One region of the Gordonia sp. PvP123 genome, then DNA from elsewhere that is predicted to be linked to it. Evidence: riboswitches for the same ligand, from Rfam matches in the RefSeq annotation. Region 1 holds a riboswitch; each other region holds the start of a gene.
What was found. Region 1 has a riboswitch for cobalamin ahead of cobN (cobaltochelatase subunit CobN). Riboswitches for the same ligand answer to the same signal wherever they lie in the genome.
Positions count from the first base shown of each region.

Region 2: it holds a riboswitch for cobalamin, as region 1 does, so the genes downstream of both, ABIC25_RS05865 (ABC transporter substrate-binding protein) here and cobN (cobaltochelatase subunit CobN) in region 1, are expected to answer to the same signal.
Region 3: it holds a riboswitch for cobalamin, as region 1 does, so the genes downstream of both, ABIC25_RS06430 (FecCD family ABC transporter permease) here and cobN (cobaltochelatase subunit CobN) in region 1, are expected to answer to the same signal.

Region 1 covers NZ_JBEPPN010000001.1:56,253-59,526, forward strand. Annotated here, with positions in the region: gene cobN (cobaltochelatase subunit CobN) at 1-1,569, opposite strand, end outside; cobalamin riboswitch at 1,642-1,777, opposite strand; gene cobG (precorrin-3B synthase) at 1,781-2,941, shown strand; gene ABIC25_RS00260 (precorrin-8X methylmutase) at 2,955-3,274, shown strand, end outside.
Region 2 covers NZ_JBEPPN010000003.1:79,215-82,488, forward strand. Annotated here, with positions in the region: gene ABIC25_RS05865 (ABC transporter substrate-binding protein) at 1-1,286, opposite strand, end outside; adenosylcobalamin (AdoCbl) riboswitch at 1,309-1,390, opposite strand; gene ABIC25_RS05870 (TetR/AcrR family transcriptional regulator) at 1,496-2,077, shown strand; gene ABIC25_RS05875 (flavin-containing monooxygenase) at 2,070-3,274, shown strand, end outside.
Region 3 covers NZ_JBEPPN010000003.1:213,449-216,722, reverse strand. Annotated here, with positions in the region: gene ABIC25_RS06435 (ABC transporter ATP-binding protein) at 1-398, opposite strand, end outside; gene ABIC25_RS06430 (FecCD family ABC transporter permease) at 422-1,501, opposite strand; cobalamin riboswitch at 1,549-1,730, opposite strand; gene ABIC25_RS06425 (L-lactate dehydrogenase) at 1,847-2,800, shown strand; gene ABIC25_RS06420 (alpha/beta hydrolase) at 2,807-3,274, opposite strand, start outside.

The DNA.
Region 1 (3,274 bases):
CGGCGGCTGCACCATGATCGCGATGTTGCCGAAGGTCAGTGCCGCGATGACGATGTCGCCGTCGGGATTGTGCGTGCGGTCGACGAACAGGTCGCCCGGAGCCGGACCCCAGTGCTCGGTGACCGCCGAACGCAGTCCCTCGGGCAGGGTGTCGAACCACGCTCGGTAATCGCCCGCCGAGAGGCGGATCGGGTTTGCGGCGAGGGTCTCCTCGGTGAGCCAGTCGGCATCCTGGCCGCCGGTGGCGATGATCTCGTGGATCAGTTTGTCCGAATCATCCTCGGCGAGACCGGGAACCGATCCCGGACCGGACTCCGGTCCGATGTCGTACCCGGCCGCGCGCATCGCATCGAGCAGGCGCAGGAGGCTGCGCGGGGTGTCGAGTCCGACGGCGTTGCCGATCCGGGCGTGCTTGGTCGGGTAGGCCGATAGCATGACCGCGATCCGCTTGTCCGCGGCCGGTGTCCGACGCAGCCGGGCGTGCGCGGTGGCGATGCCTGCCACCCGGGCGCAGCGCTCGAGATCCGGCTGGTACCACGGCAATCCGTCGTCGTCGAACTCCTTGAAAGAGAACGGCACGGTGATGATCCGACCGTCGAACTCGGGCACCGCCACCTGGGTGGCGACGTCGAGCGGTGACAGTCCGTCGTCGCTGTCCTCCCAGTCCGCGCGGGAACCGGTGAGGCAGAGACCCTGGAGGATCGGGACGTCGAGTGCGGCGAGTCGCTCGATGTTCCACGCCTCGTCGTCGCCACCGGCCGACGCGGTGGCCGGGGTGGCGCCGCCGGCGGCCAGCACGGTGACCACCAGGGCGTCGGCGGTACCGAGCAATTCGAGGAGGTCGTCGGGCGCGGTCCGCAGCGACGCACAGAAGATCGGCAGCGCTCGCGCGCCCTTCGCCTCGATGGCATCGCAGAGCGCGGCGATGTAGCGGGTGTTGCCTGCCAGGTGCTGGGCGCGGTAGTAGAGCACGGCGATCGTGGGGGCGTCGGGACCTTCGTGGCTCGTCGCTTGCGCTCCTCGCACCTCAGGGAGCGGAGAAGGCTCGGCGTGCGCTCCTCGCACCTCAGGGAGCACAGAAGGTTCCGGCCGCGGAGAAGGCGTCCGTTCCAGCACACCCCACGCGGGCGTCTGCTGCGGGAGTTCGAAACCGTTGCCGGTCAGCAGGACGGTGTCGGACAAGAAGTGGTGCAGGTTGACGAGGTTCGCGACGCCGCCGGCCGCGAGGTAGTCGTGGGCCTGCGCGGCGACACCGGACGGCACGGTGGAGTGCGCCATCAGGTCGGGGTCGGGCTGCTGCTCGCCGGAACACACCACGAGCGGCTTGCCGGTCGCCTCGACCGCCGCGAGCCCGTCCTCCCACGCGCGCACTCCGCCCAGGATGCGTACGACGATGAGATCGGCGTCGGCGGCGAGTCGCGGGATGTCCTCGACCAGGATGCGAGAGGGGTTTGCGCCGCGGTAGGACACCGACGCCTCCGTCGGAGCACTGCCCGACGGTGTGTTCTCCTCATGGGCCGCCGAGGCCGTGAGCAGATCGGTGTCCGAGGTCGAGAGCAGCAGGATCATCGTGTCTCCTCGCCGGGTTGTCGCGCCCGGGTGCGTGTCGGTGCCGTGGGTGGCGGGTGCAGTGCGAGGGACTGGTCTGACTCCCGGATGGCCGGTCGATCCCGGCTCCCCGATCACAGTGGCGCGACCGCGCCGGAATCGCACCGGCTTCAGCCCGCTCGCGGTGCGTTCAGCCTACGGCCACCGCACCCGCCGGTCGTAGGCTGGTGGGATGAACCAGCCAGCCCGGGCCGCCGCCGACCGTTGCCCAGGGGTCTTCGACACGCATCCGGCGGCCGACGGCGCACTGGCCCGGGTCCGGCTGCCGGGCGGGCGGATCCGTCCGGATCAGCTTGAGGTGCTCGCCCGGGCGGCCGCCGACCATGCCGACGGGCACCTGGAGTTGACGGTGCGCGGCAACCTCCAGCTGCGCGGGATCACCGACGTCGAGGCCGTCGCCGAGGCGGTCGTCGCGGCCGGGCTCGCGCCGAGCAGCACCCACGACAAGGTGCGCAACATCGAGCTGAGCCCACTGACCGGGCGTATCGGCGGGGTCGCCGACGCGCGTCCGCTCGCCGCGGCCCTCGACGACGCGCTGCGTGCCGACCCGGCCGCGGCCTCCTTGTCCGGCCGGTTCCTGTTCGGGATCGACGACGGCCGCGGGGACATCGCCGCCCGACGCCCGGATGCGTGCGCGGTGATCCGGGCCGACACGCCGTTCGCGGCGGACATCAGCATCGCCGGGGTCGCCGTCGGGTCGGCCACCGGTCCGGAATCCATCGTGAGCGCGCTGATCGCGGTGGCTGCCGGTCTGGGCGAGGTCTCGCCCGGCGCGTGGCGGGTCCGCGACCTCGACACCGACGCCCGGCGTCGACTCACCGACCTCGTCGCGTCGGGTCTCGACCCGGTGATCGACGACGACCCGGACACCACGCCGAGCGCCCCCGGCGAGCCGATCGTCGGCTGGTTCGACCAGGACGACGGCGCGGTCCTGCTCGGCGCGGTCGTCGAACTCGGTCGGTTGCCGGCCCGGCTGGCGGAGTTCATCGCGGCGGTCCAGGCGCCGATCGTGTTCACGCCCGACCGCGAGATCCTGCTCTGCGATCTCGGCGAGGGCGTGGCCGAGACCGTCGTCCGCGTGCTCGCCCCGATGGGCCTGATCTTCGATGCCGCGTCGCCCTGGGCGTCCGTCAGCTGCTGCGTCGGAGCGCCGGGGTGCGCGTCCGCCCACGCCCCGGTCCGGGACGACCTGATGGCCCGTGTGCAGGCCGGCGACCCCGTCGACGAACGCGAGCACTGGGTCGGTTGCGCCCGTGGTTGCGGATCGCCGGCCGAATCCCACCTCTCGGTGGAGGCCACGCCCGACGGCGGATACGAACGGCGGCGCCGTTAGGCTCGTCAGCACCATGACCGAGTACCTACGAGACGGCGCCGCGATCTACCGTCAGTCCTTCGCCACGATCCGCGCCGAGTCCGACCTCTCCGCGTTCGCGCCCGACGTCGCGACCGTGGTCGTCCGGATGATCCATGCATGCGGCCAGACCGACCTGACGCGCGACGTGATCGCGACGCCCGGTGTCGTGGCGGCCGCGCGCGGCGCGCTGGAGGCCGGCGCCCCGATCCTCTGCGACGCCAACATGGTGGCCTCCGGCATCACCCGCAAACGCCTCCCCGCGGACAACGAGGTGCTCTGCCACCTGTCCGAACCCACTCTCCCGACTCTTGC
Region 2 (3,274 bases), on a different contig from region 1:
AAGGGCTTGGACCCGACGACCTGGGAGAAGTAGGTGTCGCCCGGCTCGACGGCGAGGTTCACGGTGATCCCGGCGGCCTTGGCCTGCTCGGCGAAGAGGGTCGCCGAGGCCAACTGGCCGGGACTGACGTCCGCGGTGTGCAGGGTGACGACGAGGTTCTCCTTGCCCGCCTCTCGGAGCAGGCGGCGAGCTCGTTCCGGGTCGTACGCGCGTTGCGGCATGTCGGCGTAGAACGGTGCGCCCTTGCCGTACAGGTCGTTGCCGACCTCGGCGAACCCGTAATACACCTTGTCGACCATCGCCTGCCGGTCCACCGACAGCTTGAGGGCCTCCCGTACTCGCGGATCGTCGAACGGCGCGAGGTCGGTACGCATCGTGAACGAGCTCATCGTGCCCACCGGCGGCGTCACGAGGTAGACGTCGGACTGCGATCGCAGGATGTTGCCCTGCGCCGGCGAGAGTTCGTAGACGACGTCGGCCTCCTGCGAGCCGAACGCGTTGAATCTGGCGTCGGCTTCGGCGACCTGGAGGATCTCCAGCCCGTCGAGGTGCGGCCGCTGATCCCAGTGGTTCTCGTTGCGGGTCAACACCGACCGGTCGCCCGGCGACCACGACTCCAGAACGAACGGGCCGGTCCCCACGGGAAGCGACGACGGCGTGAATTCCGTCGTACCGTCCTTGATCACGTAGACGTACCAACCGGCGAGCACCGAACCGAAGTCGGCGACGGGTTCTCTCATCGACACCACGACGGCGTGATCGCCGTCGGGCCTGGTGCGGGACAGGTCGATGATGTCGAGGTCACCGGCCGACGGTTTCTCCTCGTCGAGCATGCGCTCGAGACTCCACATGACATCGCGAGACGTGAACGGCGAACCGTCACTGAACTCGACGCCCCGGCGCAGCGCCATCCGCCACTGCGAGCCGTCGGCGTTGGGTTCCAGCGACTCGGCGAGCCGATAGTCGAGGGTGAGGTCGTTGTTGTAGTCGACGAGGTGATCCCACACCGCCTTGGACAGTGCGCCACCCGCCGAGTGGCCGACGACGTGCGGGTCGAGGACATCGGCGGTCGCCGAGGTGCCCGCGAAGACGACGCGCAATGTGCCGCCGGGGACCGGGGTACCGCCGCTCGGAGCGCCTGCCGGGCTCGGCCGGTCGGCACAACCGGCGAGCAGGCCCACCGCGCCGAGACCGGCGAGGCCGGCGATCCCACCGGCTCCGCGTAGCAGCCGGCGTCGGGTCAATTCGGGAGCTGCGTGCGCAGCTGTCGATCTTGAATTTTTCATGTCCATCCTCGTGGGTCGCGAAGACGCAAGCGATCTGGCTTCCCGATCGAGGTCGGGTCACAGTTGCGGGACAGCCCCGGATTCGCACCGGGTTCCCTTGCGTCCCGGTCATCGTACGGAGTGGACAATCACGACATCGCATGCGGCGTGCGGTGGATGATCCCCGGAACTTACAAGCAGTCCGGACTGTTTGTGCTATCGTCGTCGATGTGACCGAGCCCACCCGAGCCCCGCGCCGACGCACGCAGGCCGAACGCACCGCGACCACGCGTGCGCTCATCCTCGACGCGACCGTCGACGCCCTGGTCGACGTCGGCTACGCCGCCACCACGACGCAGGAGGTCAACCGCCGGGCAGGTATCTCCCGCGGCGCTCTCCTGCATCACTTCCCCACCCGGGAATCACTGGTGGTTGCCGCGGTCGGACACCTGGTCGAGCGTCGGCTGGCAGAGATCCTGTCGCGGCCCCGGACGGGTGACGAGGGACTCGAGATACTCATCGAGGCGTTCAGCGGCCCGCTGTTCGACGCCGCTCTCGAGCTGTGGGTCGCCGCCCGCTGCGACGTCGGATTGCGAACCGCGATCATCCCGCTCGAACAGCAGGTGTCCGACGCACTCGCCGTCGGTTGTGCCGAGTTGTTCGGTGACCGGTACACCGCCGCGGAACTCGAACTCTCCATCGAACTCGCACGCGGATTGGCGGTGTCGCGCATCCTGCGCTCACCCGACGCCGACCGCGCGCTGCTCGACCACCTCCTGCCCGTATGGAAGGAACTCCTGACCCATGACTGAACCCAGTCCGACTCTCCCGCAGCAGAACACGCTGCCCCGGCGCGTGGACGTCCTCGTCGTCGGCGTCGGGTTCGGCGGTCTCGCCGCCCTGCATCGTCTTCGCACGGATCATCCGCAGTTGCAGACGCTGGCCATCGAACGTGGCGACGGCGCGGGTGGGGTCTGGCGCGAGAACGACTACCCGGGCGCGGCCTGCGACGTCCCGACGTCGCTGTACTCCCTGTCCTTCGCCCCCAACCCGGACTGGTCCAACACCTACGGTCGCCGCCACGAGATCCACCAGTATCTACGTTCGGTCGCAGCCGATTTCGCCGACCAGATCCGTTACAACTGTGCACTCACATCGGCTCACTGGGACGGCGCGGCGCAGGAATGGGTCGTGGTCACGACGGATGGCGAGGTTCGCTGCCGCTACCTGGTCGCGGCACCGGGTGCGCTGTCCGAGCCGGGTCTGCCACCGGTCGCCGGAGCCGATGAGTTCACCGGCACCGTGTTCCACTCCGCTCAGTGGGACCACTCCCACGACCTCCGCGGACGTCGCGTCGCGATCGTCGGCACCGGCGCGTCGGCGATCCAGATCGTGCCCGAGATCGTCGACGAGGTCGGACATCTCACGGTCTTCCAGCGCACTCCCGCTTGGGTCGTGCCGCGTCTGGACCGCACCATCGGTTCCCTCGAACGCGCACTCTATCGCCGCGTCCCCGGTGTCCACCGGCTCGTCCGGCGGATGGTGTGGACCTATCGCGAGGCCTACGTCCTGATGATGGCCCGCAACCCCAAACTGCTCCCGATCGCCAAGACCATCGCGCTGGCGCAGCTGCGGATCCAGGTCCGTGACGGCGACCTGCGCCGTCGGCTCACCCCCGACTACACCATCGGTTGCAAGCGGATGCTGTTGACCAACAAATGGTTCCCCGCGTTGCAGCGCGACAATGCAACGGTGACCGGCGCGATCACCCGCCTCACCGCACGCGGCGCCGTCGACGACCAGGGCCGCGAACACGAGGTCGACACGGTCGTCTTCGCCACCGGGTTCACCCCCACCGAACCGCCGATCGCGTCGGCGATCACCGGACGCGACGGGCGCACCCTGGCCCAGGCGTGGGCGGGATCGCCGCGCGCCTACCGCGGCGTCGAGATCCACGGCTTCCCCAACCTGTTCTTCCTGTACGGCCCCAACACCAATCTGGGTCACAG
Region 3 (3,274 bases), on a different contig from region 1:
GAGCCCCAGCCGTCGAGGCCGACCTGCGCGAGCACCGCGCCGACCACCGTCGAGTCGTCGGGGCTCCCGGCCGACCAGGCCGAGCGGTAGGGGGTCCGGCCAAGGCCGACCGCCTCGGCGACGGTCAGTTCGGCCGAGGGCTGTTCCTCCTGGCCCACCACCGCTATCGAGCGGGCCCGCTGCCGCGACGGGAGTCGATGCAGGTCCTCGCCACCCACGTCGATGGTGCCGGCGACGGGACGTTCGAGCCCACACAGCGTGCGCAACAGGGTGGTCTTGCCGGAACCGTTGGGGCCGACGATGGCCAGTCGGGTGCCCGCCGGGACGTCGAGATCGACATCGCGCAGGACGACGCGGCCGCCCCGTCGACACGCGAGTGCGTTCGCGCGCAACGCCATCGAGCGGATCGGTGGTGGATTGGTCATGAGCCGCCGCCGAACACATACTGGCGTCGACCCATGAGGAACAGGAAGATCGGCGCGCCGATCAACCCGGTGACGATGCCCAGGGGCATCTCCCGAGGCGCGGCCGCGACCCGCGAGATGACGTCGACCCACACCAGGAACAGCGCGCCGCCGCATACCGCCACCGGCAGCATCGCGCGGTGGGTGGCGCCGACGAGCAGCCGGGCGGCGTGCGGGACGATCAGACCGACGAAGCCGATCCCACCCGCCACCGCGACGAGCACGCCCACCAGGACGCCCTGGATCCCGAAGAGCGCGTTGCGCATCGCGCGTACCGGTACACCCAGCGACGTCGCGGTGTCGGTGCCGGCCGCGTAGGCGTCGAGCCAGGAGTGGATGGCGAGCATCGCCACGATGGTGACCAGCACGACCACCCCGGCGATCTGCACCTTCGCCCAGGTGGCGCCGGCGACGCTGCCGAGCATCCAGAACATCACGTTGTCGGCGGCGTGGGGATCCGCGGCGGTGAACACGAGGAGCGACGACAACGCCATGAACGCCGAGGACAACACGACGCCGGACAGGATGAGTCGCAGCGCGGTCAACCCGCCCTGGGCGCGGGCGACGAGGTACACCGTGACGGTGGCCGCGAGCGCGCCGAGGAGCGCGCCGCCGGAGAGTGCCCACACCCCGAGGCCGCCCAGCACGCCGAGGGTCATGACGGCGGTGGCCCCGACCGCCGCGCCGGCGGACACGCCGAGCAGGTACGGCTCGGCGAGGGGGTTGCGGACCAGGGCCTGCATGAGAGCGCCGGCCAGTGCGAGTCCGGCGCCGACGAGCGCGGCCAGGACGGACCGCGGCAGCCGGAGATCCCAGATGATCACCGCGTGCGCGGAATCGGTCTCGGCGCCGGTCAGGCGTCCGGCGACGGTGTGCCAGACGTCGCCGACGGGGATGGTCTCGGCGCCGAACGCGGTGGCCAGGGCGATGCTGAGGAGCGTGAGGACGAGCAGAACTGCGGCTAGCGGCGTCGACGGGAGTCGCCGTACCGGCGGGGCGGTGGCGATCTCGGTCGTGCCGTCGATACGACGGGACACGGACTGTACTGCCTTACGGTCTGGGTATCTGTGCGCGAGATACACGGTGGACTCGAGCGAGAGCGGCCGGTATTCGGACTCGGGTTCGTCCGGAGCCGGCGCCTTCCCGGGTCGCCCCAGTGGCTGTGTGCCGGTTCCGTCCCCCATACCGCTGCGCGCCAGTCCCGGATTCGCACCGGATTCCCTGACACCCACGTGTGCGGGTGTGACCGTTCTCGCCGCACACGCTATCAACACCGTCCAGCGGATCGGTGGGCGGTCGGCGTGCGTCCCCGGACAGCGGCCGTGCGAGGACCTACGCTGGATGCCGACGATCGATGAACCCGACGCGGAAACGGTGAACCGATGGACGTACGAGACACGAAGCTGGCCATCATCGGGGCGGGTGCGGTGGGCACCGCGATCGCCTACTCCTCGCTCATCCGGGGTGTTGCACGGACCATCGCGCTCCTCGACATCAACGCCGCGAAGGTGACCGCCGAGGTGCTCGACATGTCCCACGGGCTCGAGTTCGTCCCGCGTGCCGACATCATCGGCTCCGACGACGTGTCGGTGTGCGCGGACGCCGACGTCGTCGTCTTCACCGCCGGTGCGAAGCAGAAGCCGGGTCAGTCGCGTCTCGAATTGGCCGAGGCCACAATCGGTCTGACGCGCGCCATCCTCCCGGGGGTGCTCGAGGTGGCCCCGAATGCGATCTACGTGATGGTCACCAATCCGGTCGACGTCGTCACCTACGCCGCCCAGCAGATCAGCGGGTTGTCGCCCAGCCGGATCTTCGGCTCGGGCACCGTGCTCGACTCGTCCCGGCTGCGTTTCCTCATCGCGCAGCATTGCGGTGTCGCGGTGCAGAGCGTGCACTCCTACATCGCCGGCGAGCACGGCGACACCGAGATCCCGCTGTGGAGCTCGGCGACGATCGGTGGGGTGCCGCTGACGTCGTGGACCCCGCTGCCCGGTCGTCCGGCGCTGGATGTGGTTGCACGCGAACGCATCCACCACGAGGTCGTGCATGCCGCCTACACCATCATCGAGGGCAAGGGGGCCACGAACTATGCGATCGGTCTGGCGTCGACGCGCATCGTCGAGGCGATCCTGAACAACGAGCACCGGGTGCTGCCGGTGTCGACGCGGACCGACGGGATCGAAGGACTCGACGGAGTGTGTCTCTCGCTGCCGACCGTCGTCGACCGCGGCGGCGCCCAGACCCGGCTCGACGTCCCGCTCTCGGATGCGGAGCGAGCCGGTCTGCTCGCGTCGGCGGAGACGCTGCGGGGGATGCAGGCCCGGTTCGGGCTGTAGTCGGGGTCAGGCCGGCACGGTGGTGCGCAGGAACTGCAGCTGGTCGGCGACGACCTTCTCGAAGTCCTCGCCGATGTAGATGTCGAAGTGCCCGACCGGGTATCGGATGACCCGGGCTCCGGGTGCGCGCCGCGCGTAGGCGATCGTCGAGCGTGCCGGTGCCACCGTGTCCCCGTCGCACACGCACAGCAGGGTCGGGCAGTCGAGATCTTTCAATGCCCGGCCGGGTGAGTGCAACGGAATGGTCAGTCCGACCCGCGCGGCCACCTCGTTGGGCAGTTCGAGACCGTCGGGAACCAGTGGGAGATATCCCGACACCGCGTCCGGTGCGGTCATCAGCGCCGCCGATCCCGGTTCGCCGGCCAGGCCGACCATGACCGGCGGCCTGCGCAGTGCGGATCCGGCCAGATCCGCGAGTGCCCGAACGGTCACCTTCGCCCCGGACACCACGCCCAGGGCCGCGGTCGACGCAGG